DNA from 2 places in the Hydrogenophaga sp. LT287 genome. Region 2 is predicted to be linked to the other one. Evidence: predicted binding sites of a transcription regulator. Region 2 holds the regulator's gene; the other holds the start of a gene.
The links. Region 2 encodes FNR, which switches genes on or off when oxygen is low (the NO sensors DNR and NnrR bind a similar motif). Its sites were predicted from a motif close to TTGATNNNNATCAA; they were not measured.

Region 1: AC0GNR_RS09865 (TraR/DksA family transcriptional regulator) is a predicted target of FNR. The motif match lies at 6,194-6,207, and genes of this name have one in related genera.

The regions. Positions count from the first base shown of each region.
Region 1 is NZ_JBVPZC010000010.1:22,828-38,157, forward strand. It holds gene AC0GNR_RS09835 (MFS transporter) at 1-86, shown strand, start outside; gene AC0GNR_RS09840 (ProQ/FINO family protein) at 381-1,226, shown strand; gene AC0GNR_RS09845 (MFS transporter) at 1,223-2,494, shown strand; gene AC0GNR_RS09850 (FIST signal transduction protein) at 2,615-3,904, opposite strand; gene AC0GNR_RS09855 (PhaM family polyhydroxyalkanoate granule multifunctional regulatory protein) at 3,945-5,096, opposite strand; gene AC0GNR_RS09860 (enoyl-CoA hydratase/isomerase family protein) at 5,146-5,991, opposite strand; gene AC0GNR_RS09865 (TraR/DksA family transcriptional regulator) at 6,291-6,677, shown strand; gene AC0GNR_RS09870 (hypothetical protein) at 6,706-7,155, shown strand; gene AC0GNR_RS09875 (CAP domain-containing protein) at 7,214-8,047, opposite strand; gene AC0GNR_RS09880 (VOC family protein) at 8,368-8,811, shown strand; gene AC0GNR_RS09885 (ABC transporter substrate-binding protein) at 9,037-10,212, shown strand; gene AC0GNR_RS09890 (fumarylacetoacetate hydrolase family protein) at 10,251-11,261, opposite strand; gene AC0GNR_RS09895 (IclR family transcriptional regulator) at 11,426-12,313, shown strand; gene AC0GNR_RS09900 (DUF3108 domain-containing protein) at 12,320-13,579, shown strand; gene AC0GNR_RS09905 (BTH_I0359 family protein) at 13,732-14,016, shown strand; gene AC0GNR_RS09910 (AbrB family transcriptional regulator) at 14,170-15,207, opposite strand; gene AC0GNR_RS09915 (ChaN family lipoprotein) at 15,311-15,330, shown strand, end outside.
Region 2 is NZ_JBVPZC010000018.1:46,050-61,379, reverse strand. It holds gene thrS (threonine--tRNA ligase) at 1-778, opposite strand, end outside; gene aceA (isocitrate lyase) at 1,026-2,345, opposite strand; gene AC0GNR_RS13625 (DMT family transporter) at 2,729-3,655, shown strand; gene AC0GNR_RS13620 (sulfite exporter TauE/SafE family protein) at 3,677-4,336, opposite strand; gene hemN (oxygen-independent coproporphyrinogen III oxidase) at 4,411-5,790, opposite strand; gene fnr (fumarate/nitrate reduction transcriptional regulator Fnr) at 5,973-6,692, shown strand; gene AC0GNR_RS13605 (hypothetical protein) at 6,802-7,095, opposite strand; gene AC0GNR_RS13600 (hypothetical protein) at 7,177-7,473, opposite strand; gene ccoG (cytochrome c oxidase accessory protein CcoG) at 7,517-8,890, opposite strand; gene ccoP (cytochrome-c oxidase, cbb3-type subunit III) at 9,061-9,969, opposite strand; gene AC0GNR_RS13585 (cbb3-type cytochrome oxidase subunit 3) at 9,996-10,133, opposite strand; gene ccoO (cytochrome-c oxidase, cbb3-type subunit II) at 10,149-10,769, opposite strand; gene ccoN (cytochrome-c oxidase, cbb3-type subunit I) at 10,781-12,226, opposite strand; gene ccoS (cbb3-type cytochrome oxidase assembly protein CcoS) at 12,295-12,432, opposite strand; gene AC0GNR_RS13565 (heavy metal translocating P-type ATPase) at 12,495-14,939, opposite strand; gene AC0GNR_RS13560 (universal stress protein) at 15,019-15,330, shown strand, end outside.

The sequences.
Region 1 (15,330 bases), on a different contig from region 2:
TGCTGCCCTGGCTGGCGCTGGGCCCGGCGCTGGGGCTGTGGGCCATGCGCCAGCTGGTACGCGAAGAACGGCGTGCGCCGACATGATCGGCCGCGTTGGCTCGTTCAACCTATTGCTTCGGCCTTGTGAAGGCTTGACTTTCGCTCAGGCGCGGCCGTCGAAACGCTCGGACAAGCTCAAGACGAACGGGTGTGACTTCACCGGGCCAAATCAACAGGTTCAAACCACGCAGAGGAAGAGCCTGCGGCTTCCACCCGGCTGGTGGCGCATGGGCTTGCTGCCACCGAATGGCTTGCACACCGGCCCGATGCACAACGCTGGCATGATGTCGGGCTTGCCCAACCAACGTGGGCCCCTTTTTTCCTGCTTCGCACGTATCCATGAACGCCACCGCTGACAACCCATCCGCCAACGACACGCCCGACAACGCTGCCCCTGCCGCCACCGAACCCCGGGCGGCACAACCAGGCGGCCCCGCACGCGGCCAGCGCAGCAACCGAGGCCGCCGGCCCCAGCGCCCAGCCACGGAACGTGCTGCTGGGCCAGCGCCCGCGCGCCAGCACCCGGTGCTGGACCAGCTGGCCACGCTGGTGCCGGTGTTGTTTGGCGAAACGCTGCTGCCGCTCAAGCGCGGTATTTTTGAAGACCTGCTGGCCGCCCACCCCGGCGTGCTGGACAAGGAAAGCCTGAAGGCTGCGCTGGGTTTGCACGCGCGCTCCACGCGCTACCTCACGGTGGTCGCCTCGGGCCTGCAGCGCCACGACCTGAGCGGCCAGCCGGTGGAAGACCTGACGCCCGAACAAGTGCACCACGCGTTGATTGAGGTGTTTCGCCGCCGGGGCGCCCGCAGCCGCGAAGACCTGCGCCCCAAGCTGCGCCAGCGCATCTTGCAGGCTTATGAAGCCTCGGGCCTGCCGCGCGACGAGTACGCCCAGCGCGTGCACGGCCGTGACGAAGAAGTGAACCAACTGACCCACGATGCACTGACCGAAGCCGCCACCCGCGCCGCGCGCGAAGAGGCGCTGCTGCGCGCCTTTGACGCCAGCGGCAAGACCGTGGAGGCCTTTGCCGACATGTACGGCATGCATGTGCTGGACGCCAACCGCACGCTGGAGCGCGCCCGCGCACGCCTGGCTCGCCACGCTGCAGCCCCCGCCCAAGACACGGCAGCAGCCGCCAGCGAGGCCACCGACGCGGCACCCGAGACGGCCACACCGGCACCATGACCCCGAGCCCGCCCGCCGCCGCCGCCGAATCGCCTTACGCGTGGTTTCGCCTGGTGGTGTCGCTGGCGCTTATGACGCTGGGTGGCGCGGGCATGTATTCGGTCACGGTGGTGCTGCCGCGCATACAGGCCGACTTTGATGTCGCGCGCGGCGACGCCTCGCTGCCCTATACGCTGACCATGGTGGGCTTTGGGCTGGGCGGCATCCTCATGGGCCGGCTCTCAGACCGCTTCGGCGTGATGGTGCCGGTGCTTGGCGGTGCGGTGGGTCTGGGGCTGGGTTTCATTGCCGCAGGCGCAGCCCAGACCCTGTGGCAGTTCAGCCTGGCGCAGGGCATCCTGATCGGTCTGCTCGGCACCTCGGCCACGTTTGCCCCGCTGGTGGCCGACACCTCGCGCTGGTTCACCCGGCGCCGGGGCATCGCGCTGGCCATCTGCATGAGCGGCAACTACCTGGCGGGCGCCGTCTGGCCGCCGGTGATCCAGCATTTCATTGACAACGGCGGCTGGCGCCAGGCCTACACCGGCATCGGCGTGTTTTGCTTGCTGGTGATGTTGCCGCTGGCGCTGGTGCTGCGCCGGAGCCCACCCGACCTGCCGGCGCCTGAGCCGGCTGCGCCCAACCAACCCGGAGCCACCCCGCACAGTGATCGCCCGCTCGGGCTATCGCCGGGCACGCTGCAAACCCTGCTGTGTGTGGCGGGCGTGTCGTGCTGCGTGGCCATGTCGATGCCGCAGGTGCACATCGTGGCGTATTGCACCGACCTGGGCTTTGGCGCGGCGCGTGGCGCCGAAATGCTCTCAGTCATGCTGGGCATGGGTATCGCGAGTCGGCTCATCTCGGGCTGGATCTCAGACCACATTGGCGGCCTGCGCACCCTGCTGCTGGGTTCGGTGCTGCAAGGTGTGGCACTGCTGATGTTTCTGCCCTTCGACGGGCTGGTGCCGCTCTACCTCATCTCCGCGATGTTCGGCCTGTTCCAGGGCGGCATCGTGCCGAGCTACGCGCTGATCGTGCGCGAGCACTTCCCGCCCGCCCAGGCCGGCGCACGCGTGGGCACGGTGCTCATGGCCACGCTGTTTGGCATGGCGCTGGGCGGCTGGATGTCGGGCGCCATCTTCGACCTGACCGGCTCTTACCAGGCCGCGTTCATCAACGGCATTGGGTTCAACCTGCTCAACATCGGCATCGTGCTGTTTTTGCTGAAGCGGGCCCGAGCCAGCGGGATCGGCCTGGGTCGTGCCAGGCTCAAGCCTGCCCTGGTCTGATGCCAGCGCCCGGTCGGGCCGCATGAAGGGCCTTTACCAGGGCGCCGCCGGGCAGGCTCTGCCGAACGGCCAGCGCCGCCCCCTGGGGGGGTAGCGCGAAGCGCTGCGGGGGGAGCTTGTTCACATGGTGAACACGGTCAGCACGCCGGTGTAACCGTAAAGCCGGTGGTGCGCGATTTCGCCACCGGCGAAAAACCCCACCAAGGGCACGTCACCCAGCGCACGGCGCACGATCTGCAGCTCGGCACTGGGGCTGCCAAAGTGCGGGCCTCCGCGCCCGGAACAGCTCACGTACACCGCACCGGCAATGCGCCGGGCCGGGTGCGGTGCGGCATCGGGTTCTGAGGCGGCCAGCGCCGTGGCCATGGACAGGCTCAGCTCTTCCGGCTCCAGTTCTTCGCGCACCTCGGCGCACACCCGCGTCAGGTCGGCCCGGGCGGCCTGGACGTTGCGCTCGCAAAACGCCAAGCGGGTGCCCACAGGCGCCAGGTCGGCAATGGCCACGCCGCGCCGGCCAGGATCCAGACCAATCAGGTGGCGCACGATGACCTCCGGCCCAAACTGGCCGCGCCGTGGCGCCGCCACGCTATCTGCCGCATCGCCCGTGGGCAGCGTAAGGCCCACCAAGGTGGCGCGCAGGCGGGGCATGGCCAGCTCCGGCAGGTCCAGCGAAATGTCCAGCTCGCGCAACAGCACGTCCAGCGCCGGCTCGCCATCCAGCGTCAGCACCAGATTGCCGTCGGCTTCGGTCACGGTGCGCTCGCGGTCCACCGGCTGCGCGCCCTGGGTCACGCGCGACACCATGCCCACCGCCGGCCCAAACGCCACACCACTCAAGCCCCCATGAAACACACCGCTGACCGCGCCCTGGCCGCTCAGGTTGCCGGTGCTGCTGAAGGCAAATTGCACCGTACTGCTGCGGCTGGCCGACAGGCCGCCAAACACATAGCCGCTGGCGGTGCGGTCGGCCACCTCGGCAATCAGTTCGGCCAGTTCGGGCGTGTTGCCGTCGGCATGCACCAGCGCGGTGTGGGCCACAAAACCGTCGGGGCCCGCCACGCGGCCACTGGCCGCCAACGGCGCCACGCCACTGAACACGCGGTACTGGTCGGGGCTTAGGTCACACAGCATCACGGCCATGGCGGGTTCGTCGAAGTACTCCACGTTGTTGGCCGCCACACCCACGCCCACAGTGCCGGTCCAGTCGGTCACCTCAGGCAGTTCAGCGCTCAGGTGGGCCAAGATGGCCTCGGCCTCGCTGGCGTAGTGGTCAGTGATATAGAGCAGCGCCAGCGACGGCGCCTGGGCGTGGTCGGGCAGCGCCATCTGGGCGCGCAACTGCGCGAGCACCAGCGCAGCGGCCATGCGCCATTGGGGGTGGGTTGCGTGGGCGTAAGGAAAGAGTTTCATGGGTGATCGACCGCGCCACGGTCCGGTGGGTTCCGTGGTGTCAGCGGCGCCGGCTGGGCGGTGACGATTTTTTGGCTGCGGCTTTTTTGGCAGCAGGTTTCTTGGCCGTTGGGGCTGACGCTTTTTTCTTTGGACTGGCCTTTTGCGGCGTCTCGGCCCCGCCTAGCGAAAAGCCGGGCACCTGGAAAAACGCGTTCGGCATGGTCCAGTCGCCCGGGGCCATGGGCTGGGCTGCAGCGCGCGCTTTTGGGGTGGCTGCCGGCTTGCGCGCCGCCGCCTTCTTGGCCGGCGGCTTGGCTGCAGCCCGGGGGGCTGGCTTTGCAGGTGGTTGGGGTGTGGCCTTGCCGGGTGTCACGGCGCGCGCAGCCGCCTTGCCCACACCGGCGGCCATACCCACGTTGCGTGCCACCGTGTCGGTGAGCCCCCGGGTGACTTTGCCGGCCATGCCGGTGGCCGTTTTAACGGCTTGCTCGGTCAGGCCGCTGGCCACTTCGCGGGTGCTGTCCAGCGCGGTTTGTTTGGCCACGTCCTTCATGGCGTTGGTGGCGATGTGCTGAAACTGCTGCGACAGGGCGCCCCACCACTGCATCGGGTCTACCACGCCACCGGCCGGGGCGCCCGCAGGCGCGTTGCCGCGCGGCTTGCGCGACGCGTCCTTGCCCGGCGGTGGCGCTGGCTCGTCTTCGGGTTCGTCTTCGTAAGCCTCGTCTTCCGCATCATCGCCGGCGTCAGCCTCCGGCTGCGCGGGCGCGGGTGTGCCATAGGTGCGCGGTGGAATTTCAAGGCCGGCAAACTGGGTGGTGGCCGGTGCCGGGGGCTGGCTGGCGCCAGTAAACCCCGCAAAGGTTTCGGCAGCTTTCACCTTCAGCGCATTGGCCACATCGCCCATGCTGAAGTTCATGTTTTGCAGCGTGGCCAGGGTCATTTTTTGCACCTCCAGCGCCTGGATGGTGGCCGCCAGGGCCTTGGAATTCTGGTCGAGCCAGAAATGCACCGCCTTCAATTCCTCGATGCGCTTTTCCAGGTCTTCCACGCTGAACGTGGGCGCCACCCAGTTGCCCAGGTTGGGCAACTGCGGGATGCTCTGGCCGAGCCCCTGCGCCACCCCACCGGCCGCCTGGCCCGCCAGGTTTTGCAGAAACTCAAAGCCCGGCACAAATTTGCCGAATCCACTGCCCGATGCGTCGCTCATGGCTTGTCTCCTGGAAGTTGTTTTGAAGGCCGGCCCACGGCCCAGTGGCTTACCCAGCGCTGCCGTCGCTGTCCACGCCGTAGCGGGGTGCCCGGCGCTCTCGCAAGGATGCCACACCTTCGCGCACATCGGGGCCGGCAAAACCCATGAATTCCAGCGCCAGCGAGGTGTCAAACGCCGGCCCAGCCTGGCGCAGCCAGTTGTTAAGCGAGTACTTGGTCCAGCGGATCGCGGTCTGGCTGCCGCTAGCCAGCCGGTCGGCCACTTCAAAGGCTTTGTCGATAAGGGCGTCGTCTTCCACCGCCAGCGAAACGAGGCCAATGCGCTCGGCCTCTTCGCCGCTGATGGGGTCGCACAGCATGAGGTAGTACTTGGCCTTGGCCAGGCCGCACAGCAGCGGCCAGACAATGGCCGCGTGGTCGCCGGCGGCCACGCCCAGGCGGGTGTGCCCATCCACAATCTTGGCGCTTTTGGCGGCAATCGAAATGTCGGCCAGCAAACCCGCCACCAGACCCGCGCCCACGGCCGGGCCGTGCATGGCGCTGACGATGGGTTTGTCGCAGTTGATCACGTTGTAGACCAGGTCGCGCGCTTCTTTCCACACCCGGGTGCGCACATCAAAGTCGGTGGCCATGTCTTGCACCAGCGCCAGGTCGCCGCCGCCTGAAAAGCCCAGGCCACTGCCGCGCAGCACGGCGCAGCGCACGCTGTCGTCGCGGCCTACGTCGCGCCAGATCTCGCTCAGTTCCCAATGCCCTTCGTGGCCGGCGGTGGGTAACTTGCCGTTGCCGCCGGGTCCGTCGGCGCGCATCTGGATGTCGAGCACCGACGGGATACCGCCCACCAAAGGGCCGCGGCGGGTGATGGCAAGGGTCTGGTAGCGGCTGTAGTCCACGGTCTGCATGGGGTCTCCTGTTGTTGAAGGCATTGGGGTGAGGGGTCTGCTCGCTGCGGCCAGCCAGCGGCTGGTCGTCGTGCGGCACACACCACCTGATTTTCGTCTCAATCGAAGAAGGTTTCATCGACTGTTTTCAGGGTGGTTTTTGATCACTTTGCCCTCGCTACCGCACGTGTCGCGCGCGCAGATCTGGCACGCATTGACGTGCGTCAAAACCCCGCACAGCGGGCGGGGGGATCATGTTGGGGAGGTTTGCAGCCATTTGCTGCAAGCGTTTCGACACCCGAGGACAGACCATGAGCCAGAACATTTCAGACAGTTTTGCCGAGCAATTGAAGCAAATGCGCCATGAGACTTTGGCCCAACTGCACGCCCAGCGCGGCGGTGCGGTGGGCAGGGCAGAGGCCGCAGCCAACCTGCGGTCTACCGAAAGCGACGACTGGGCGCAAGCCGGCTCCGAACGCGATCTGGCCTTTGCGCTGGACGAGCGCGAGTCGGCTGAGCTGGTGGCCATTGACGCGGCATTGAAGCGTATTGCCGATGGCAGCTACGGCCTGTGCCTGGACTGCGGCGTGGGCATTGCCACGGCCCGCCTGCATGCCAACCCCACCGCCATGCGCTGTGTGGACTGCCAGAGCAAGCTGGAGCAGGCCCAGGGCGGTGCCCACCCAGCCACGATGTAATTTTTTTTCAAAACCACCGGAGAAACCTTTGACCACTTTTCACGCCGTTGTCTGGATCGATCACAGCGAAGCCCATGTGGTGATGTTTGATCGTGAACACGTTGAAGCACAACGCATCAAATCGCGCAGCCACCACAAAGCCAAAGGTGGGCATGTGGGTTCACACCAGCTCAAGCACGGCCGGGGCCCGGCCGCCAGCGGCAGCCACACGCCCCAGGGTGGCCACGCCACGGTAGACGATGCGTTCTATCACGAGGTGGCCGAGGCATTGACCGGGGTGCATGAGATTCTGGTGACCGGCCCGGCCCAGGCCAAAACCGAGTTTCGGGCCCACTGCCACCGGCACGACCCGGCGGTGGACAAAGCCATCGTGGACGTGGTGACCAGCGACCACCCGAGCGACGGACAGCTGGTGGCTATGGCCCGCCAGTATTTTCTGAAGTACGACCAGACCACCGCAGACCCTTCGCAGCGCTGAGACGATGCTGAACAAGTCCCCGCAAGTGCGTGCGGGCCTTGTTCAGGGTTGCCTCAACTCACTGGGTCTTGAACGCCACCGTTTTCTGGACCGCCATGCCGTCTACCGAGCCCGTGAGGGTAAATTCGTACCAGGTGCCGAACCCCAGCGGCTGGACTGGCTTGAACAGCACAGCACCGGTACCCTCGCTTTTCCAGGGCTCAACGGCCACAACGGCGCCCGTGGCCCGCTCGCGCAGATCGAAGCTGGTCACCATCACCCGGCCTGCCAGCGAACCAGAAACGGAAAGGGTCACCGAGGTGTACACCGCCTCCTGGCCGTCGTAAGGAAAGGTCGCGGCGACGCGACGCATGTAGCCCCCTGAACGCCCCAGTACCGTGGTGAGTGGTGTGCCACCCACACCGAACTCGTCCAGGTCCGACGCGAGCAGATACGCGCGATGCCCAGGTGAATACAGCAATGCATCAAGGTAGCTGCGCCCTTCTTCGTAGGTGGTCGCGTTGCCGTGGATGATGGTTTCGCCCATGGCGTGCGGGTAGCCCACGTGGTTGGCCCGCTCCCAGTAGCCGGCACCCGTGAAACCGGCGAGGGCGGGGTCTTCGGCGTGGCCAACGACCCCGTGCTGGGTCAGGTAGTTGGCATGGTTCTGGGCTGCTCGTGCGAGCAGGCCATCCCAGCTCATCGGTGGCAGGCCGATGCGCGCGCGGATCTCCTGGAGTCGATCAACATGACCAGCCACCGGACCCGCAAGAGATGCGGGAGCGGCCGCGGGATATTCCCGCTCGGCGTCGGCACCGTCCGATCCACCGCCACAGGCGGTCAGCACCGCCAACACCGCACTGGCCACAGCCCAGCGCGCAAAAGACGACAAAGCGGTTAGGCGTGTTTTCATCGGGCACTCCGTGAAAGCCGGACTGGCTTCCTTGTCAGATGTATCGGCATCCCCCCGCACCAACCTATTGATTCGGCCCTATGAAGTATCAACCGTTCGCCCTGAGCCTGTCGAAGGGCTCGTGCCATGTCTGAGGAAGGTTTCGACAAGCTCAACCCGAACGGACTTTAGACTTCACTGGGCCTGATCTATAAGCCCCGAAATAGCCCCTTTCCCCCAAGCAGTTCTTTCTTTGACGCAGCGCAACCCGATCGACCTGACGAAGCCGCGAACCGCCGCAGCGCATGCCCTTTGCGTATCGGCTTTGCTATGCTGCGCACATGAGCACAAGCCCGCCCACCACCCTGCCCGCCCGCAGCCTGTTTCACTTTGCCTTTCATGTGACCGACCTCGACGAGGCGCGCCGCTTTTACGGCGGTGTGCTGGGTTGCACCGAAGGACGCAGCACCGACACCTGGGTCGACTTTGACTTCTTCAGCCACCAGATTTCGCTGCACCTGGGCGAGCCGTTCAAGACCAGCCGCACAGGCCGGGTGGGCGACCACCTGGTGCCCATGCCGCATTTCGGCCTGGTGATGTTGCTGCCGGCCTGGCAGGCACTGGCTAAGCGGCTGCAAGCCGCTGGCGTCGACTTTGTGCTGCCGCCGCAACTGCGCTTTGCGGGGCAACCCGGCGAACAATCGACGATGTTTTTCTGCGACCCGTTCGGCAACCCGATCGAAGTCAAGGGCTTCGCGTCGCTCGACGGGGTGTTTGACATCTGACACCACAGGGCATGCTGCTGACGCCGAAGGTTGTGCCGCCGGCGCTCAGAAAATAGGTGTGATGTGTGCGCCAACTCACATTCAGCAGCCTCCATCCAACGGTTCCAACGCTACCAACGGTCGCATCGGCGAACCCAACGGCGCCGCGCCGCGCACGGGCTGCACCAGAATCAGGGCGCAAGACACATTCGAAACCTACCGGCCCTGCCGTTTTTTGTGCCCCCTATGCCAAGCTTGTCCACGCCGTCCTCTCAACCCGCACCGGCCCGCGGTCTTTCGCGCCGCCAGTTCACCACCTGGGCTGCCGGTGCGGCGGTCTTGGGCGCCCCGGCGCTGAGAGCGCAGCCAGCCAACCGCCTGGTGCTGGGGCAGTCGGCCGCCTTCAGCGGGCCCGCGGCGCAGCTGGGTATTCAGTTCCATGCCGGTGCCAAGCTGTTCTTTGACCAGCTCAACGCCAAGGGCGGTGTGAACCAGACCCTGGTGGACATCAGCACGCTGGACGATGGCTACGAGCCCGATCGCTGCGCAGCCAACACCCGCAAGCTGCTGGACGACGACGTTTTCGCCCTGTTTGGCTACATCGGCACGCCCACCAGCGTGGCCGCCCTGCCGCTGGCCACCCAGGCGCAAACCCCGTTTTTTGCCCCCTTCACCGGTGCCATGGGCTTGCGCCAGCCCTTCAACCGCATGGCGTTTCACATGCGGGCTTCGTACAACGACGAGACCGCCCTGATCGTCAAGCAGCTGACCAACTTGGGGCTCAAGAAAATCGCGGTGTTTCACCAAAACGACGCCTACGGCAAAGCCGGTCTCGACGGCGTCACGCTGGCGCTGAATGCGATGCAGCTCAAGCCTGTGGCGGTGGCCACGGTAGAGCGCAATTCGGTGGACGTGGCGCAGGCGGTGAGCACACTCAACGCGGCGAAGCCCGATGCCGTGGTGCAGATCAGCGCTTACACCTCGTGCGCGGCCTACATCCGGGCGGCACGGGCCGCGGGCTACGGTGGCACGTTTTACAACGTGTCTTTTGTGGGCACACAGGCCCTGGCCGACGCCCTGGGCAAAGAGGGCGCGGGCGTGGCCGTTTCACAGGTGGTGCCCACGCCCTACAGCACCTCGCGCCCCATCACCCGCGAGTTTCTGGCGGCCATTGCGCAAGGCGGCAGCAAAGTGCAGGCCAACTTTTCCAGCATGGAAGGCTTCATGGCGGCCAAGTTGTTTGCCGAAGGCATGCGCCGAGCCAGCGGGCGCCTGACGCGCGACAGCCTGATTGGCGGACTGGAAAGCATCCGCGACTATTCCATTGGCGGCTTCAACGTGTCGTTCAGCCCCAGCAACCACGTGGCGTCGAAGTTTGTGGAGCTGTCCATGCTGACGGGCGACGGCCGCGTGCGCACCTGAAGCGCCGCCCGGCCGCACCCGGTCAATCGCTCAGCCTATCAGGCTTCCAGCGGCGCGATGGTCTGATCAATGGCACCAAAGATGGTCTGCCCGTCTTTGCCCTTCATCTCAATGCGGATGGTGTCGCCAAATTTCATGAACGCGGTGGACGGCTGGCCGTCCAGAATGGTTTCAATGGCGCGCTTCTCAGCGATGCAGCTGTAGCCCTTGGGCCACTCTTTGCGGCCGTCCACTTCAACCGCCTTGTTGCTCACGGTGCCGCTGCCCACGATGGAGCCGGCGCGCACGTTGCGCGTCTTGGTGATGTGGGCAATGAGTTGGCCGAAATGGAAGGTCATTTCAGGGCCGGCCTCGCACATGCCCACCTTGCGGCCGTTCCAGGTGCTTTGCAGCGTGAGGTGCACGCGCCCGCCCTGCCAGGCGTCACCCAGCTCGTCGGGCGTGACCGCCACCGGACTGAAGGCGCTGGCCGGCTTGCTCTGGAAGAAACCAAAACCCTTGGCCAGCTCGGCTGGAATCAGGTTGCGCAACGACACGTCGTTGACCAGCATCAGCAAGCGAACGCCATCCAGCGCCTGAGCAGGCGTGGCACCCATGGGCACGTCGCCCGTCACCACGGCAATTTCGGCCTCGAAGTCGATGCCGAAGTCTTCGCTGGGCACCACCACGTCGTCGCAGGGGCCCATGAAGTCGTCGCTGCCACCCTGGTACATCAGCGGGTCGGCGTAAAACGACGTGGGCACCTCGCTGTTGCGGGCTGCGCGCACCAGCTCCACATGGTTGATGTAAGCCGAACCGTCGGCCCACTGGTAAGCGCGCGGCAGCGGCGCCATGCACATGGCCGGGTCAAACGGGAACGCATGGCGCGCCTTGCCCTGATTGAGCGTCACGTACAGGTCGTGCAACTGCGGGCTGATGAAATTCCAGTCGTCCAGCGCCTGCTGGAGCTTGTTGGCGATGCCGGTCGCATAATGCGCGGTCGAGAGGTCGCGGGAAACCACCACCAGTTGTCCGTCGCGCGAGCCGTCTTTGTAAGTGGCGAGTTTCATGCATGTCTCCTGCTAAAGCTTCATTGATTGGCCATGATGGCAGCCCCGGAACCTGAGCAGCACCATCGTGCAAAAAATTACGAATAGTGAAACAAGTTCACCTATTCGTAAAATTTGAATTTTAGACCAAAGCCCTGTCCACCGTTGACCGATCTTCCAACACCATGCCCGTAGCCACGCCCTCCAGCGCCGACACCCCCCCCCACACACCGACGGCCACCGACAGCCCGGAAGACGGCGAGCACCTGCGGGCCGGCATCCAGTCGGTCGAGGTCGGGTTTGAGCTGCTGAACGCGCTGTCCAACGCCCCCGGCGCGCTGATGCTGCGCGACCTGGCTGCGGCGGCCGGCATGAGCGCGGCCAAAGCACACCGCTACCTGGTGAGCTTTCAGCGCATGGGCTTGGTCATGCAAGACCCGGTGAGCACCCGCTACGACCTGGGGCCAGCCGCGCTGCGCCTGGGCCTGGCCAGCCTGAGCCGCATCGACGCCGTGAAGCTGGCGCGCGAGCGCGTGCCCGCGCTGCTGCTGGAAACCGGCCACACGCTGGCCATTGCGGTGTGGGGCAACCAAGGGCCCACCATGGTGCACTGGGCCGAAGCGCCACAAACCGTGCCCGTGACGCTGCGCCTGGGCGACGTGATGCCGCTGCTGACCTCGGCCACCGGCCGCTGTTTTGCCACCTTTATGGGCACCGAGGGGCGCGACGCCGAGCGCATTGCGCCCATGATCCGCGACGAACTGGCCCGCCTGAAAAAGCTGCCCAACAACGCGATGCCGCTGCTGGACGTGCCGCAGTCGCAGCAGGCCGTGCAGGCCATGCTGAACGAGACCCGCCAGCAAGGGCTGGCGCGCGTGGTGCACAGCCTGGTACCGGGCGTGGGTGGCTTTTGCGCCCCGGTGTACGACGCGCAGGGGCGTCTGGCGCTGGGCCTGGTGGTGCTGGGCTCGGTGGCCACGCTCGACACCCAATGGGACGGTGCGCCGGCCCAGGCCTTGCTGCGCTGCGCCCGCCAGCTCAGCGCCGACCTGGGGCACCAGCCCCAGACCTGACACCCCGTGAGCCAGCCACCCCCACGCACCACCGCCACACCACGCTGGACCACCTTGGCCCTGCTGGGCGCCGCGGTGCTTGGCCTGCACCTGCTGCTGTTGTCGGGTGGCTGGACGCCACTGGCCGAACCCTGGCCCAACGGCACCACCACTTCCCTGAGCGCGCCCGAGGCGCACGACTCCACGCAAGCGGCAACACCGCTATCGCCACCGCCTGCGGCCGCAGCACCACCGCGCGCCACCGTCAGCACGGTGCGCTGGATCGTTGCGGCTCCCGCACCGACAGCTCCCGTCGCCAAGCCCCGGCCCGCAGAAAAGCCAACACCCGCCGCAAAGCCGCTGCCGGCTGCGCCGCCCCCGCGACCGCAGCGCCCAGTGGACGCAGTGATCGCTATCGCCCCCCTCGATGAAACCCCGGACGCCGCCCAGGCGGTTCGGGTTGAAGAGCCCGCCGCTGGCAGCGCACCGCAGCCCGAGCCGGAACGCGCTGAGGCAGCACCCACAGCGGAGGTTCTGGCCAAGGCTGCACCCGAAACCGACCCAGGACCGCAAGCTCTGCCCCAGCCCTCAGACGCGAGCGCCCCACCCGTGCCACCCGAAACCGCAGCGGTGCGCGGTGAAAACCTCCCGCCGGCGAGCCTGCCCGCCAGCACGCAACTGGCGTACGACGTGTCGGGCACCATCAAAGGCCTGAATTACAGCGCCAGCGGCGCGCTGACCTGGACCCTGGCCGACGGCCGCTACGGTGCCCGCATGGAATTGCGCGTGCCCTTGCTCGGCAGCCGGGTGCAAACCAGCGCCGGGCGCGTGGAAGCCAGCGGTCTGCTGCCTGACCGCTTTTCTGACAAAAGCCGCAGCGAGCGCGCCGCCCATTTCGACCACGCCCAGCAAACCATCCGTTTCAGCAACAACCGGCCCGAAGCCGCCCTGCAGCCGGGTGCCCAGGACCGCCTCAGCCTGTTCATGCAGCTGGCGGGCCTGCTCAACGCCCAGCCCGCCGCGTACCCCGCCGGGCAGCTGATCAGCCTGCAGGTGGCGGGCACCAGCGACGCTGAAACATGGCGCTTTCGGGTCGGCGAGGAGGAGACTCTGGCGCTGCCGGCCGGCAACCTGCCAGCCCGCCGGCTGGTGCGCGAGCCGCGCGAGCCCCGCGACAGCCGCATCGACATCTGGCTGGCCCCCACACTGGCTTACCTGCCGGTGCGCATCCGCATCACACAAGACAGCGGTGACCGCGTGGACCAGCAGCTCAGCCAGATGCCCTGAAACTGCGGCCCGCTGTGCCAAAAATGACACGCATCTTGAAACCACCCGGAACGTATCCACTTAAAAGGCAGTCTGAACTCCATATCGGCGACCGATTGCCGATATAAGGTCATCAGGAACACAGGTTTCTCTCTTAGAAGGATATTTCAGTCATGCACATGCTTTACGACTCGGATGCCTTTGCCGTGGTCCACATCCTGGCCAACGCGCCCACCGACGGTGACAACGTCATTACTGACGGTCCCCAGATTCCCCGCCACGGTTTTGAAATCGTGGACAAACGCTCGGGCAAAGAGGTGTACCTCGACGGCTCCTGGGCAGAAATGTTCCAGATCCAGATCACCGCCTGGCAGCAAAGCACCCCTTCGCAAGAAGAGGTGGAAGACACGCTGGAAGGCTACGCTTCGCTGGCGCAGATGCCGGTGGTCATGCACTAGACGCTCCCCCCGCGCCGCGCCCAAGGACGCGTCACCCCCAGAGGGCTGCGCTGGCGGCTTGACAAGGCCAGCTCCACGGCGCCCTCGGTTCAACCACCCGTCGCGCCCCCGTTGCATCTCCCGCTCGCCCGGCACTTGCCGGGCTTCGTTTTTTCAGGTGGCTCTTTTCGCCTGCAGCCACAGGAACACCGGCTCGGCCAGTACCAGCACCGCCACCAGCCGGCACACCTGAAAAGCGGTGACCACGGGCACGCCCAGTTGCAGCACCTTGGCGGTGATGGCCATTTCAGCAATACCGCCGGGCGATGTGCCCAGCACCAAGGTCGCGGGATGCAGTCCGGTCAGGGCAGCAAGCACCCAGGCAAAGACCGCACACAAACCCATCATCACCCCGCTGGCCAGCGCCACCGAAGCCATCCAGCGCGGCGCGGTGTGCACAAAAGCGGGCGTGAAGCGAACCCCCAGGCTCACCCCGATCACCAGCTGGGCCGCGTTGGTCAAGCCAACGGGGATGGCCGTCAACGCCGCACCCGACAAGGTGATGCCCATGGTGACCAGCAAAGCCCCCATGAACCAGGGGTTGGCGCGGCCCAGGTGCCGCATCAGCAGCGCACCCGCCAGCGTCAGCCCCGCCAGCCAGAGCAAGCCCTGCGCATGCACTTCACGCAGCGCATCGGGCAAGCGGTCAATGCCCTGCACGCCCCAAAATTGCAGGGCAAACGGAATCGTCAGCGTAACCATCAGCACCCGCAGGCTGTGGGCTGCGGCCACCAAGTCGGTGCGGGCACCGTGGCGCTCGGCGATCAACGTCATTTCAGAAGCACCGCCAATGGCAGCCGCAAAGTAGGTGGTGCTGCGCAGCTGGGCCGGGGTGAGCGACGACAGGTGCTCGCCGTGCTGGTGGCGCAGCCAGGCGCCAAAACCCAACCCCAGCGCCAGCGCCCAGGCAATACCCAGCGCAATCGCCCACCAAAGGCCCGCCACCAGGGCGCCCACGGCAGGCGTGAAATACAGCCCCAAAGCGGCCCCAATGACCCACTGCCCCGCGTTGCGAAACGGCACCCAGCTTTCGGTGCGAGCGCCCAGCACCGACACCAGCGAAGTCGCCACCAGCGGGCCGATCATCCAGGGGATTGGGGTTTGCAGCCAGACACACAGACGTGCCGACGCGTAGGCAAGCAGCAGGGTCAGGGCCACGCGGCGCCAGGATGTGGGCGGGTGAGGAAACAAGGGCGGCACTCGGGTTTTGAAACAGGGCGACCGCCGTTCAAAGCGGGCCGCGTAGTATCCCCGCATGAACTGTCGACGCGCTGT
Region 2 (15,330 bases):
GCGAATGTTCGTCGATGTGGAACAGATCCAGTTCACGACCCAGCTTGCGGTGGTCTCGCTTCTCTGCCTCCTCGATCATGGTCAGGTGTTGCTGCAAGTCGTCCTTGCTGGCCCAGGCCGTGCCGTAAATGCGTTGCAGCATCTCGTTGCGGTGATCGCCGCGCCAGTAGGCGCCCGCCACCTTCATCAGCTTGAAGTGCTTGAGCTTGCCGGTGCTGGGCACGTGTGGGCCGCGGCACAGGTCTTCAAAATTACCCTCGCGGTACAGAGACACGTCCTCGTTACTGGGAATGCTGGCAATGATTTCTGCTTTGTAGTGCTCGCCCTGCCCTTTGAAATACGCAACGGCTTCGTCGCGTGGCAGCACACGGCGCACCACCGGCTCGTCTTTGCTCGCCAACTCCGCCATGCGCTTTTCGATGGCCACCAGGTCTTCAGGCGTGAAGGGACGCTTGTACGAAAAATCGTAGAAGAACCCGTTTTCAATCACCGGGCCAATGGTCACCTGCGCATCGGGAAACAATTCTTTCACCGCGTAAGCCAGCAGGTGGGCGGTGGAATGGCGAATCACCTCCAGGCCGTCGGCATCTTTGGCGGTGATGATGGCCAGCGGGCTGTCCGCCGTGATCTGAAAGCTGGTGTCCACCACCTTGTCGCCAATTTTGCCGGCCAGCGCAGCTTTGGCCAGGCCGGCGCCGATCGATGCAGCAACTTCGGCTACGGTGACCGGACCAGGAAACTCGCGTTGTGAACCATCGGGGAGCGTGATGTGAAGCATGGGTGTCCAGAAACAAAAAAGCGCGGCATGGGGCCGCGCTGGATGGAGTTGAAAAGGGGAATCGGGCAGGCGCGAACTGCGGGCCTCAGGAGGCCAGAGGGAAACGCCTTGTAGTTCGCGGTGTCATAACCAGATTGCCTTTCTCGCTCTTGCTGTACTTTGAAGCTCTGAATTTTCCCACAAAAAAGCCCGGGGCTGGCCCGGGCTTTCTGTCTCAACAGCCCCTGGGGGCTTGTGAGGCTTCCGATCAGTGGAACTGCTCTTCTTCGGTCGAGCCGGTGAGGGCTTTCACGCTGGAAGAACCGCCCTGGATGACGGTGGTCACGTCGTCGAAGTAGCCTGCGCCCACTTCTTGCTGGTGCGACACGAAGGTGTAACCCTTGTCACGTGCAGCAAATTCCTGCTCCTGCACCATTTCGGTGTAGTGCTTCATGCCTTCGCCGCGGGCGTAGGCGTGGGCAAACTGGAACGTGTTGAACCAGTTGATGTGGATACCGGCCAGCGTGATGAACTGGTACTTGTAGCCCAGCGCGGCCAGGTCTTCCTGGAAGGAAGCGATCTGGCTGTCGTTCAGGTTTTTCTTCCAGTTGAACGAAGGCGAGCAGTTGTACGACAACAGCTTGCCCGGGCACGAAGCATGCACAGCCTGGGCAAATTCGCGGGCGAAGCCGATATCTGGCACGCCGGTCTCGCACCACACCAGGTCGGCGTAGGGGGCGTAGGCCACGCCACGGCTGATGGACTGCTCCAGGCCGTTCTTCACGCGGTAGAAGCCTTCTTGCGTGCGCTCGCCGGTCAGGAAGGGCTTGTCGTTGGCGTCATGGTCGCTGGTGATCAGGTTGGCGGCTTCGGCGTCGGTACGGGCCAGCACGATGGTGGAGACACCCATGACGTCAGCGGCAAAACGGGCTGCGATCAGCTTTTCGCAAGCTTCTTGCGTGGGCACCAGCACCTTGCCACCCATGTGACCGCACTTCTTCACGGCGGCCAACTGGTCTTCAAAGTGAACGCCGGCGGCACCGGAAGCGATCATGTTCTTCATCAGTTCGAACGCGTTGAGCACGCCGCCGAAACCGGCTTCTGCATCGGCCACGATCGGCAGGAAGTAGTCCACAAACTCGGGCGAACCTGGCTCGATACCGCGGCCCCACTGAATTTCATCAGCGCGCTTAAAGGTGTTGTTGATGCGGCGCACCATGGTGGGCACCGAATCGTAGGCGTACAGCGACTGGTCGGGGTACATGGTCTCGGAAGTGTTGCCATCAGCGGCGACTTGCCAGCCCGACAGGTACACAGCCTCCAAGCCGGCCTTGGCCTGCTGCATGGCCTGACCGGCGGTGATGGCACCAAATGCGTTCACGTAGCCTTTTTTGGCGCCGCCGTTGACCTTGGCCCACAGCTTTTCAGCGCCGTTTTTGGCCAGCGTGTATTCAGGCTGCATGCTGCCGCGCAGACGCACCACGTCGGCGGCGGTGTAGCCGCGCTTGACGCCCTTCCAGCGGGGGTTGGTGGCCCAGTCTTTTTCGAGGGCTTCGATCTGTTGCTGGCGGGTCAGTGTTTGGGACATGAAACTACTCCGTGAGGTTGAGAAAACAGGTTCGGCCACTTGGCTTGCAAGGACAGTGCCGATGAACAGACTTTAAGTCTTATAGAAGAGTTTGAAAAGCTCTTATGTCTTATACAAGACAAATATTTTATCGTTTAAATTCAATGCACTTCCTATGATATTTCTCAATATGGGAATTTGTTTCCCGTAATGAGAAATATTCTTGCATTGCAGCATTTTTATTTTCCACATTATGAAGATCGATGCCCTCATCGTGGGAAACGGATGTGGGGTGGTCCCTGCATGCCTGGGTCCGAACCATGCCAACGCACAACTTCGGTGCTTTGGATGAATCAGGCATGATCCGCAGCCATGCAAATCCAATCCATTCGAAAAGGTGCGCCATGAACCGATGGTGGGCGTACGCCAGCCTGGGCCTGAGCATGGCATTGGTGGGAAGTTATGTGGCGCTATCCAAGCCACTGGTGTTGGTGTTTCCCGTGTTTTTGCTGGCCTGGATGCGCTTTGGCATTGGTGGTCTGGCCATGTGGCGGTGGATGCGCAAGCCCGCCGACGAGGCCCCCATATCAAGCCACACACGCCGCCTGTTGTTTCTGGAGTCGTTCCTGGGCAACTTCCTGTTCTCGATCTGCATGCTGTTTGGGGTAAGCATGACCACCGCTGTGGCCGCGGGCGTGGTCATGTCGTCCATACCCGCCGTGGTGGCTGTGCTCAGCTGGTTGTTTCTACGCGAGCGCATCGGCTGGCGCAGTGCGGCTGGCATTGCTTGTGCGGCCATCGGCATCGGGCTGTTTTCCTTGCAGAAAGCAGACCCGGCCATGCCGGTGCTGGCTGATACGAGTGGCCCCTTCGGCATCAGCCGCAGCTTGCTAGGCAATCTGCTGGTGTTTGCAGCGGTGGTTTGTGAGGCCGCCTACGTGGTCATTGGCAAGCGCTTGACCGATGGTCTGAGCCCCAAGCGCATTTCGGCCATCATCAACCTCTGGGGCTTTGCCCTTGTCACGCCGTTTGGGCTGTGGGCTGCATGGCAGTTTGACTTTGGTGCGGTCCAGGCACCCGTTTGGGGCCTGCTGGTTTTTTACGGTTTGGCCGCCAGTATGTGGACCGTGTGGCTTTGGATGACCGGCCTGAAGACGGTGCCAGCGTCACAAGCCGGCGTGTTCACGGTGATGCTGCCCGTGAGCGCTGCCGCCATTGGCGTGCTGTTCATGGGCGAACGGCTCACAGGCTTGCAAGTGGTGGCGTTTGGCATTGCGCTGCTGGGCCTGGTGCTGGCCACCCTGCCCGGCCGGCGTGCCCGTGCCGGCTGAGGCCCCATTCAGCGACAAAGATCAGGCACACCAGAGCCCGGTGGGGTTGGTGATGCCCATCCACAGGGCCCAGCCCGACGTGGCCGCCAGTGCCAGACCGGCAAGGCGAATGCCCCACGCACCTGAGCGGCCACCGCGCAACCGCAACAGCAGCCAAGGACCTGCGGTAAGCGATATGGATGTGCCGATGGAGAACAGCGCCATGATGGCAGCGCCCTCTGCTGCATTGGCCGACAGGGACGCCACCAGCAAGGCCGAATACAGCAAGCCACAAGGCATGAGTGCCCAAGCGACACCCAACACCACAGGTGCGCGCTGTCCCAGGGAGGCCATCACAGGACGGGCCTTTCGCCAAATCGATTGACCGAGGTTTTCAATCCAGGCGGGCTGGCGGGCCTGCCAGATCAGCACGGCACCGAGCAAAAGAGCGGCCACATGGAACATGGTCCACACAGGGCGCAGCACCGCGGTGTTGGTGCCCAACCAGGCCAGGCCTTGCACCGAGCCGGCGGCAAAGGCGCCGAAGAGTGCGTAGCCCAGCATGCGGCTGAACTGGAAGGTCCACAGCGCGCGGGTGCTGCGCTCACCCGCCGCACGGCTGATGCCCGCGCAAGCCGCGCCGCACATGGCCACGCAGTGGGGCCCGCCCGCGAGGCCCATGAACAGGGCCGTGATCGCCATTGAAGTCTGCATAAGTCACTGTAGCGCAGGCCGGGCACGGGCAACGCCTGCGCCCGCGGTATCCCGCTGAACGCTCAGATGATTTTCGAAAAACGCGCCCGGTCCAGGTCAACCTGCAGGTTCTTGTCAAACACCATAGCGATGGCACGCACGAGAAACCAACCTGTAGTCGTGACCTCGACGCCCGTGTCATCCATGGTGACCAACCCGCTCTCTACAAAGCCGGACAACACTTCCAGCTCACGCGCGAAGTAGGACTTGAAATCGATCAGGTGGCCGAGCTCGATGGATTCGTATTGCAACTGGCCTTGGCACATGAGCGACATGATGACGGAGCGTCGCAACAGGTCATCCCGCGTCAACGCCAGGCCGCGCACGATGGGCAGACGCCCCTGGTCCAACGCGTCGTAGTACTCGTCGAGCGTTTTGGCGTTCTGGCTGTAGGTGGCGCCAATGCGTCCGATGGCCGAAACGCCCAGAGCGATCAAATCGCAATCGGGCTGGGTGCTGTAGCCCTGAAAGTTGCGGTGCAGACGACCTTGGCGCTTGGCCACGGCCAGTGCATCGGTGGGCAAAGCAAAGTGGTCCATGCCCACATACACATACCCCGCGTCCATGAACGCGTCCAGCGAGGCCGACAGCATGGCCAGCTTGTCGCCGCCGCTGGGCAGTTCGGCAGAGATGATGCGGCGCTGTGGCTTGAACCGCGAAGGCAGATGGGCGTAGGCATACAGCGCAATGCGGTCCGGACGCAACTCGTTGACCTGGGCCAAGGTGCGCGCAAAAGATTCCGGGGTTTGCAGGGGCAAACCGTAGATGAGGTCCACATTGACCGACTCAAACCCGATCTTGCGGGCGGTTTCCACCAGGGCAAAAACCTGTTCAGCGGGTTGCACCCGGTGCACCGCTTTTTGCACCGCCGGATCGAAATCCTGCACACCAAAGCTCAAGCGGTTGAAGCCCAGTCTGGCCAACGTCTGCAACCGCTGGTCGGTCACCGTGCGAGGGTCCACTTCAATCGAATACTCACCACCCGGCACCAGCGTGAAATTGCGCCGGATCATCGACATCAGGTCTTCCAGCTCGGCATCGGACAGAAAAGTGGGGGTACCGCCGCCCAGGTGCAGCTGCGACACGCTGTGACCTTGCCCGAAGTGCTGCACCTGCAGCTCCACCTCACGAGACAGATAGCGCAGGTATTCGGCTGCACGTTCGTGGTGCTTCGTGATCACCTTGTTGCAGGCGCAGTAGTAGCAGACCGACTCACAAAACGGAATGTGCACATACAGCGACAGCGGCAGCGCCATGGAACCCACTCGGCGCTGCTCCAGCGCTTGTATATAGTCTTGCTCCGCGAAAGCTTCGACGAATCGGTCTGCCGTCGGGTACGAGGTGTAACGAGGCCCAGGAATGTCGAATCGCTTGAGCAACTCGTTGGAAATAGCATGACTCACAAACAGTTCTCCAGTTCTGAGGGCTGAATGTGCCGCATGAGCGCGCCAGCGCCTTTGATCTTGATCAAGGCCTCGGTCGGACCGGGGGTTGTCCCCAGGATTGCCCCCAGACTCCAGACCGGCCTTTTCTCGACAGTGCTCGGGCCGATGCGTTAAGCTAACCCCGCAATCCTGGAAAAATTATGGACATTCAAAGCATCAAAGTCGCCTGCTCAAGCTGCAACCTGCGGGAGTTGTGCCTGCCCATGGGTCTGAACAGCGAAGAGATAGACAAGCTCGACGCGGTGATTTCCACACGCCGCCGCATCAAGCGCGGCTCCGCGCTCTTCAACACGGGCGACAAGTTCACGTCGCTATTTGCCGTTCGTTCTGGTTTTTTTAAAACCTGCGTTACTACCGCAGACGGCCGTGACCAGGTGACCGGCTTTCAGATGACGGGAGAAATCATTGGCCTGGACGGCATCGTCAGCGACCACCACTCGTGCGACGCGATTGCACTGGAGGACGCCGAGGTGTGCGTGATGCCTTTTGACCAGGTGGAAGAGCTCTCACGCGAATTCACCACCCTGCAACACCACGTCCACAAGATCATGAGCCGCGAGATCGTGCGCGACCACTCGGTGATGCTGCTGCTGGGCAGCATGCGCGCCGAAGAACGGCTGGCGGCTTTCTTGCTCAATCTGGTCCAGCGGCTTCATGCCCGCGGGTTCTCACAGTCCGAGCTGATTTTGCGCATGACCCGCGAAGAGATCGGCAGCTACCTGGGTATGAAGCTCGAAACGGTGAGCCGCACTTTCTCCAAGTTCGTTGACGACGGCATTATCGAAGTGAAACAGCGCTATGTTCACATCAAGAGCACCGAAGGGCTCAAGCAGATCGTGAATCCGCAAACTTGCCGCTGAATCCACCGCGACACACAACGAAAACCTGGGCGAATGCCCAACAAAAAAACCCCGGACAGGCGCATACGCCTCTCCGGGGTTTTTGTTGGCGCTGAAGGCGCTAGCCGTTTCAGCCGCAGCGACCGTTCTTGGCGCAGTCGGTTGGTCGCTCGTCTGCGGGTATCGGGCAACGGTTCACCTCAAATGGCGACATGGCGAGCAAAGTTGTCAAGGCGCTGGAAACCATGGTTGCACCCCAGAACACAAAGAACGCGAGGGTGTAAACCGCTTCCCGCGACAGGGCCAGAGGAGAGCCAAACCAATGCAGATCGCTGGGATCGACAAAAGCAAACACCACCATTTCCAGCACCGCGGCCACCAAAAAAGCAGGCCATGCTATCCACATCAAACGCTGTGTCCACATCGGTGCGGCTCCTCTTCCATATCTGGTTTTGTTAAAGCGACAAGCACCCGGGTACAGCTGCACCGGTAGCCAGGCTGGCCATTATTTTTCAGAGGGCACCAAAGGTGAAGCCGCATGGTTTCGACCCTGATTGGCTGGCTGCACAGCCATCAGCGCATCGATCCTTGCTTGCCCCTCCAGTGCCAGTGCCGCCCTGCGCTCTCGCTCGTAGACCTCCTTGTCAAGCACCGGATCCTGGTCCATCGACGAAATGACCACCATGGTGCTGGTCGCTATCACCCCACACAACAGAAGAGCCGGCACGAACACCACATGTGGAATTCTCCACCAGGGGGTATTTTCATGGCTTGGGGGCTGGGTCAAGGGCGCGTTGCTCATGTTGTAGCTCCGAAATGGGAATGTCAAATGGCGCTGAATGTCGTCAGCGCGGGACCAGGAAGGCAGCTTTCTCGGAAACCTCGACTGGCTCGTCACCAACCGAGCGGATGCTGAACTGGATGGGGTGCGAGCCCGGGTTTGCAGCATCCGGCGGTATCTGAACCCGAATCACGGCCGAGCGGACCTCAGTGGGCAACACCTCGACTTTGTTTTCCGAAGCAATGGTGACACCCGACAGGCCGGACACCGTGATGACGTAGCGCTGTGTGGATTCGGTGGCGTTCATGATTTGCAGCCGGAAGACGTTTTCAATGCGTCCTTGCTCCACCATGCGGGCCAATGCGCCCCGGTCGCGGATCACGTCCACCTTGAGCGGCTTGCGCATGAACAAGCTGACCATCACAGCCAGGGTGATGGCCAGCAGGATACCGGTGTACACCAGCACCCTGGGTCTGAACGCTCGCTTGATCATTTGAGCCGTGGTCCAGCCCTGAGCAACCCCATTCTCGGTGGAGTACTTGATCAAGCCGCGCGGATAACCCACCTTGTCCATGACCTCGTCACACACGTCAATACAGGCACCGCAGCCGATGCATTCGTATTGCAGACCCTTGCGAATGTCGATACCGGTGGGGCAGACCTGGACGCAGAGCGTGCAGTCAACGCAAGAACCCAACCCCAGCGCCAAGGGATCGGCCTTTTTCGATCGCGGACCGCGGGGCTCACCACGCTTTTCGTCGTAGGTGACGATCATGGTGTCTTTGTCAAACATCGCGCTCTGGAAACGCGCGTAGGGGCACATGTACTTGCAGACCTGCTCGCGCATGAACCCTGCGTTGCCGTAGGTGGCAAAGCCGTAGAAAAATACCCAGAAGGTTTGCCAAGGGCCCAAAGACGCGGCCAGCGACAAGGCAGCCAGATCGCGGATGGGCGTGAAATAGCCTACGAAGGTGAAGCCTGTCCAGAGCGCAAAAGCAATCCACAAGGCGTGCTTAAGCCACTTTTTGCCCAGCTTTTGCGCGGAAAAATCAGCCTGATCCAAGCGCATACGGGCCGAGCGATCGCCCTCGACCTTTTTTTCGATCCAGAGAAAAATTTCGGTGTAGACCGTTTGTGGACACGCATAACCACACCAGAGGCGACCCGCCACGGCCGTGAACAAGAACAGGGCCAGTGCAGAAATGACCAACAGCCCGGTCAGGTAAATGAAGTCCTGCGGGTACAGCACCAAGCTGAAGATGTAGAAGCGACGGGCTTCCAGGTCAAAAAGAACCGCTTGACGAGCGTTCCACTCCAGCCAGGGCAAGCCGTAAAACACAATTTGTGTGATCCAGACCGTGATCCAGCGCCAGTTTGAGAACATCCCCGATACAGAGCGCGGGTAGATCTTTTGCCTCGCGGCATACAAAGAAACCATCTCTTCATCGTCGTCTTTGGCGCCCCGAGGGGACACAGCAACGATGGGAATGATGGGCTTGCTGGCGTTGCTGTCTGGTGTGTCGGAACTCACGAGGAACCCGGAAAGGAAGGCAAAAAAGTAAGGGCGGCGGTCATCACAACCGCCGCGGTCTCAGGGGCACAGAGTGCTTAATTGGCCGGCTTGTTGGACATGCCCCAGACGTAGCCGCTGAGGACGTGAATCTGCGCCTCATTGAGCAACGCCGACTGGCCGGGCATTTGGTTGTTGATGCCGTTGTTGACGGCGCGGATGATGGCCTCTTCGCCCCAGCCGTGCAGCCACACACCGTCGGTCAGGTTGGGTGCACCCATGGCGATGTTGCCCTTGGCGTCCATACCGTGGCAGGCTGCGCAGGAGCCAAAGCTGTTCTTACCCTGCGTGGCACGCACGCTGTCGTGCGGGCTGCCCGACAAGCTGAGCACATAGTGAGCCAGGTTACGGACCTCTTCCGGACCACCCACTGCGGCGCCCATGGGCGGCATCACGCCGTTGCGGCCCTGAGCGATCGTGGTTTTAATGGCTTCTGGATCGCCACCATACAGCCAGTCGCCGTCGGTGAGGTTGGGGAAGCTCTTGGCGCCACGGGCATCTGAACCGTGGCACTGGGCACAGTAGTTCATGAACAAGCGCTCACCCACAGCCATTGCCTGGGTGTCGCCAGCCAGCTGCTCGGGCTTCATCTCATTGAACTTGGCGTAGATGGGTGCGATGGCTTCCTGAACCTTGTTCACCTCAGCGGTGTGTTGCCCCTGTGACGACCAGCCCAGCACGCCCTGGTATTTGCCAAACGTGGGGTAAAGCACGCCGTAAGCCAACGCGAACACCACGGTGATGATGAAAAGGTACACCCACCAGCGTGGCAAGGGGTTGTTCATCTCGGCCAGGTCACCGTCCCACACGTGACCGGTGGTGTTGTCGGCAAGTGTCGCCGCTTTGGTCGTGCCGCTGATCCACAGCAGGATCAGACAGGCGATGATGCTGACCAGCGTCAGCCCGGCCACGTAGTAGTGCCAGAATTCACTTGTAAAGTCGCTCATGATGTTTCTCTTGTTGGTGCCGCGGTTTAGTCTTCGTTGAAGGGCAGCCGAGCTGCCTCATCAAAGTTGGCCTTGTTGCGTTTGGACCAGGCCCAGACCACGATGCCAACAAAGGTCAGCAGGCTGACCACTGTGACGATGCTGCGCAGGTCGTTGATGTCCATGACGAAGCTCCGTGTTTATTTGCGAGCGGTGCCCAGCACCTGCAGGTAGGCGATGACGGCTTCCATTTCTGTCTTGCCCTTGACCTCTTCCGCCGAGGCAGCGATCTCTTCGTCGGTGTAAGGCGCGCCCAGGGTGCGCAGCACTTCCATGCGCTTGGGCAGCTGGGTCTCGTTGACCATTTTTTCAGCCAGCCAAGGGTAGGCGGGCATGTTGGACTCGGGCACCAGATCGCGCGGGTTGGTCAGGTGAATGCGGTGCCATTCGTCGCTGTAGCGGCCGCCCACACGGTGCAGGTCAGGGCCGGTACGCTTGGAACCCCACTGGAATGGGCGGTCGTAAACGAACTCGCCCGCCACCGAATAAGGACCATAGCGCAGGGTTTCAGCCTGGAAGGGGCGAATCATCTGCGAGTGGCAGTTGTAGCAACCCTCGCTGACATACACGTCCCGACCAGCCAACTGCAGCGCGCTGTAGGGCTTGAGGCCCTCAATCGGCTGGGTGGTGGACTTCTGGAAGAACAGAGGAACAATTTCCACCAGACCACCCACCGCCACCACGAGCGTGATCAACACGATCATGAGGAAGTTGTTGGTCTCGATCCGGGCGTGACCCGTGAGTTTTTCGTTATTGGCCATTTTTCTTCTCCTCAGGCGTGTGCGGGGTTGACTGCCATCACGGGGACCGGCACAACGCGACCCTGACGCACCGTCATGATGACGTTCCAGAGCATGACGATCATGCCGCCGAGGTACAGCAGACCGCCCACCAGACGGATCACATAGAACGGGAAGGTGGCTTTCACCGACTCGACGAAGGTGTAGGTCAGGCTACCGTCGGGGTTGACCGAGCGCCACATCAGACCCTGCATCACACCAGCGATCCACATGGCGGCGATGTACAGCACGATACCGATGGTGGCCACCCAGAAGTGCAGCTCAATGGCGGGTACCGAATACATCTTCTTCTGACCGTAGAGGCGAGGAATCAGGTAGTAGAGCGAACCCATGGACACCAGACCCACCCAACCCAAGGCGCCGGAATGCACGTGGCCCACGGTCCAGTCGGTGTAGTGGCTCAGCGCGTTGACGGTCTTGATCGACATCATCGGGCCTTCGAAAGTGGACATGCCGTAGAACGACAGGGACACGATCAGGAACCGCAGGATGGGGTCGTCACGCAGCTTGTGCCAGGCACCCGACAGGGTCATGATGCCGTTGATCATGCCGCCCCAGCTGGGGGCCAACAAGATGAGGGAGAAGACCATGCCCACCGATTGCGTCCAGTCTGGCAGCGCGGTGTAGTGCAGGTGGTGTGGGCCGGCCCACATGTAGGTGAAGATCAGCGCCCAGAAGTGGACGATGGAGAGGCGGTAGGAGTAGACCGGACGCTCGGCCTGCTTGGGGATGAAGTAGTACATCATGCCCAGGAAAGCAGCGGTGAGGAAGAAGCCCACGGCGTTGTGGCCGTACCACCACTGCATCATGGCGTCCTGAACACCGGCGTAGACCGAGTAGGAGTGCGTCGCGCTGGTGGGGATCTGGATGTTGTTGAAGATGTGCAACAACGCCACGGCAATGATGTAGGCACCAAAGAACCAGTTGGCCACATAGATGTGGCGAACCTTGCGGATGCCCACGGTGCCAAAGAACACCACCGCGTAAGAGACCCAGACCACGGCGATCAACAGATCGATCGGCCAGATGAGTTCAGCGTATTCCTTGCTCTGGGTCAAACCCATGGGCAAGGTGACAACGGCCGAGACGATGACCAGGTTCCAGCCCCAGAACGTCAACCAGGCCAACTTGTTCAGGAACAGCTTGGTGTGGCAGGTGCGCTGCACCACGTAGTAGCTGGTCGCAAACAGCACGCTACCGCCAAACGCAAAAATCACCGCGTTGGTGTGCAACGGGCGCAAGCGCCCGTAGCTCAACCACTCAATGCCCATATTGAGCTCGGGCCAAGTTAACTGGGCTGCAATGATCACACCCACCAACATGCCAACCACGCCGTAGATCACGGACATGATGGCAAAACCACGGACAACACCGTCGTCGTAGACCGCCGACTGGCTGGCCTTTGTTATTACGGACATACAGAACTCCTCGTAAATGTCACTATGTGGAGTGTCCTCACGGACCCCCTCTTCCGCCTTGACTTATATCAATCGCCTCTGAGAATGCGATCGCCCTCCCGCTCGATGTTGTCAAATTGCCCCTTTTGCAGCGCCCACCAGAAGACGCCGATGATGGCGAAGACCAGCACGATGGAAATGGGGATCAACAAATACAAAATATCCATGGCGAAAACCCAGAAAGTTCAAACTTCAAATACCGGCTGCCGAACCGCTGCATGGTACGCCTTCAGGGTTTACCCGAGGCAGTATCAGAGGGCCGCGATGGGACTTTAGATGCCAGGCGCAAGGCATTGCCGATGACCAGCAACGAACTGCCGGCCATTCCCAGACCAGCCAGCCAGGGCGGCATGTAGCCCAGCAGCGCCAGCGGCACACACACCAAGTTGTAAAGCGCGGCCCACATCAGGTTTTCCCGCACGATGCGCAGCGTGGAGCGCGCTTGCTTCAAGGTCAGCACCACATCCATGACCTGACCGCCCTGAATCACGTAATCGGATTGCGCTTGCGCCAGGGGCGCGGCATGGCCGAGCGCGAACGAGGTGTTGGCCCGGGCCAGCACCGGACCGTCGTTCAAACCGTCACCCACCATGGCCAGCTTGATACCCTGTACTTGAAGAGCGCTCACCTCGGCCAGCTTTTGCTCGGGTGAAGCGCCTGAGATCACATGGTCGACGCCCACGGCCTGCCCCACTTGCTGGGCGGCGGCTTCGCGGTCGCCTGAAAGCAGCCAGGTACGCACCCCCATGGCCCGCAACGCACTCACGGCGGCTTGGGCGTCGTCTCGCAAGCCTTCTTGCAATTCAAAGGAGGCGAGCCAACCTTGCTCGTCTGATAGGTGTACGCGGGGGGACTCGCTCGCATCGGGGGAGCCGACGTCGTCAACACCACAAAACGCCGATGAACCCAAACGCACACGTGTGCCATCGGCGCGCAACGCTTGCATACCCTGGCCGGCCACCTCGGCGAGGTCGGTCAAACCGGTGGTCTGAGGTCTATCAAGGCTGCCCGCCGCCAACGCGATAGCTCGCGACACGGGGTGCAAAGAACCGGCTGCCATGGCGCCGCCAAGCAACAGCGCCTCATCGTGGCTGACGCCGGCACGGGTGCGCACATGGGCCAACACCAGGCGGTCGTGCGTCAAGGTACCGGTTTTGTCGAACACCACCGCGTTGATCTCAGCGAGTGACTCAAAAGCCTGCAAACGGCGCACCAGAATGCCACGCCGGGCCAAAGCACCGGCCGACGTGAGCATGGCCGCCGGCGTGGCCAGCGACAGGGCGCATGGGCAGGTCACGATCAACACCGCCACCGCCACGGCCAGCGCCTTGGAGTGATCGATCTGCCACCAGTACCAGCCAGCAAACGCTGCCGCCACCAGCACAGCCACCAGAAAAGGGGCGGCAATGCGGTCGGCCAAAATGGCCAAGCGGGGCTTTTCGGTGGAAGCTTTTTCCATCAGCGACACGATCTGGGCAAAGCGCGTGTCGCGCCCGAGTTTGTCCACCCGCATCAGCACCGGGCCACCCAGGTTGTAACTGCCGGCAACCACACCCTGCCCTTGGTGCCGCGTGACAGGACGCGACTCACCGGTCAGCAGCGCTTCGTCCACGGTGGCGCTTTCGCTGAGCACCGCGCCGTCGCCTGGAAACGCCTGACCGGCCTGCACGCGCACCACGTCGCCCAGCGCCAGCCGGCGAATAGACACCGCTTCAAAGCTGCCATCGGGTTTCTGCAGGTCGCACACCTCAGGCAGGCGGTTCATCAGGCTGTCGAGTGCGCCGGCGGTGCGGTCACGTGCTTTCAGCTCCAGGTAGCGCCCGCCCAGCAGGAAAAACACAAACATGGTGAGCGAGTCGTACCAGACCTCATAACCCCAAGGGCCCGAGGGATCAAAGGTGGCGCCCGAACTGGCCAGAAAGGTGACCAAGATACCGATGGAGACCGGCGTGTCCATGCCCACCCGGCCGTGTTTCAGGTCGCGCCACGCACTGCTGAAAAATGGGCCACTGGCAAAAAACACCACCGGCAGGCTGAGCACCCAGCTGGCCCAGCGCAGCAGCTGGTCGATGTCGGCGGGGATTTCGCCCGGCTCGGTCACGTAGGCTGGCCATGCGTACATCATGACCTGCATGGCGCAAAAGCCCGCGACGAACAGGCGCCAGAGGGCCTGGCGGGTTTCGCGCAGCCGCTCGCTGATGGACAGCGCCTGCTGCATGGGCAGCAAGCGGTAACCGGTGTCGCCCACGGCTCGCGCCAAGCTGGACATGGTGGTTTTTGCCGGGTCCCAGCGCAGCGTGAGCCGCCGGGTGGCTGCGTGCACATGGGCGCGCTCCACGCCCGGCAAATGCTGCAACGCGCTTTCCACGGTGTCCGCGCAGGCGGCGCAATACATGCCCTGCACCATCAGCACCGATTCGGCTTCGGTATGCCCGTCAACGTCGTTGAATTCGGTGAACTCGCGCTGCTCGATCGGGTCGTCGAGCACCGCGAAGTTGTCGGTGACGTCCAAGGGTCCGCGGTGCTCGCCGAGCCAGCTGGCAGGCGCCGACAGCGGCGCGTTGGCCTGCGCAGAGGGTGCGCCACCCAGGCGCGGGTCGGCAAGTGGCAGCCCTACCGGGGGCACGGTAGTGGCCTCGTTCATGCGGCGAGCGTAAGGGAAGTCAGGTTCCATGTGCTTGATTTAAGTCAACCGGAATAGGAGCGTGTTTGCTAGTCTATGGCTTCCCTACACACTATTGAGGAGATACCGCATGTACAAACGTATTCTGGTGGCCACCGACGGCTCCAAACTCTCGCAACAAGCGGTGGAGCACGCCATCAACCTGGCCGACCTGACGGGTGCAGAAGTGGTAGCGCTGAAAGTGGTGCCGCGTTACCCGCAAACCTACTTTGAAGGCGGCGTGGCCCTGGCGGCGGCCGAGGTGGCCCGCATTGAAAAACAATGGCAAGACGAGGCCATGGCTGCCGTGACGGCGGTGAAGTCGGCCGGTCAGCTGCGCGAAGTGAAGGTCAAGCCCATCACGGTGAAGTCGGACCTGATTGCCGAGGCGATCATTGCAGCG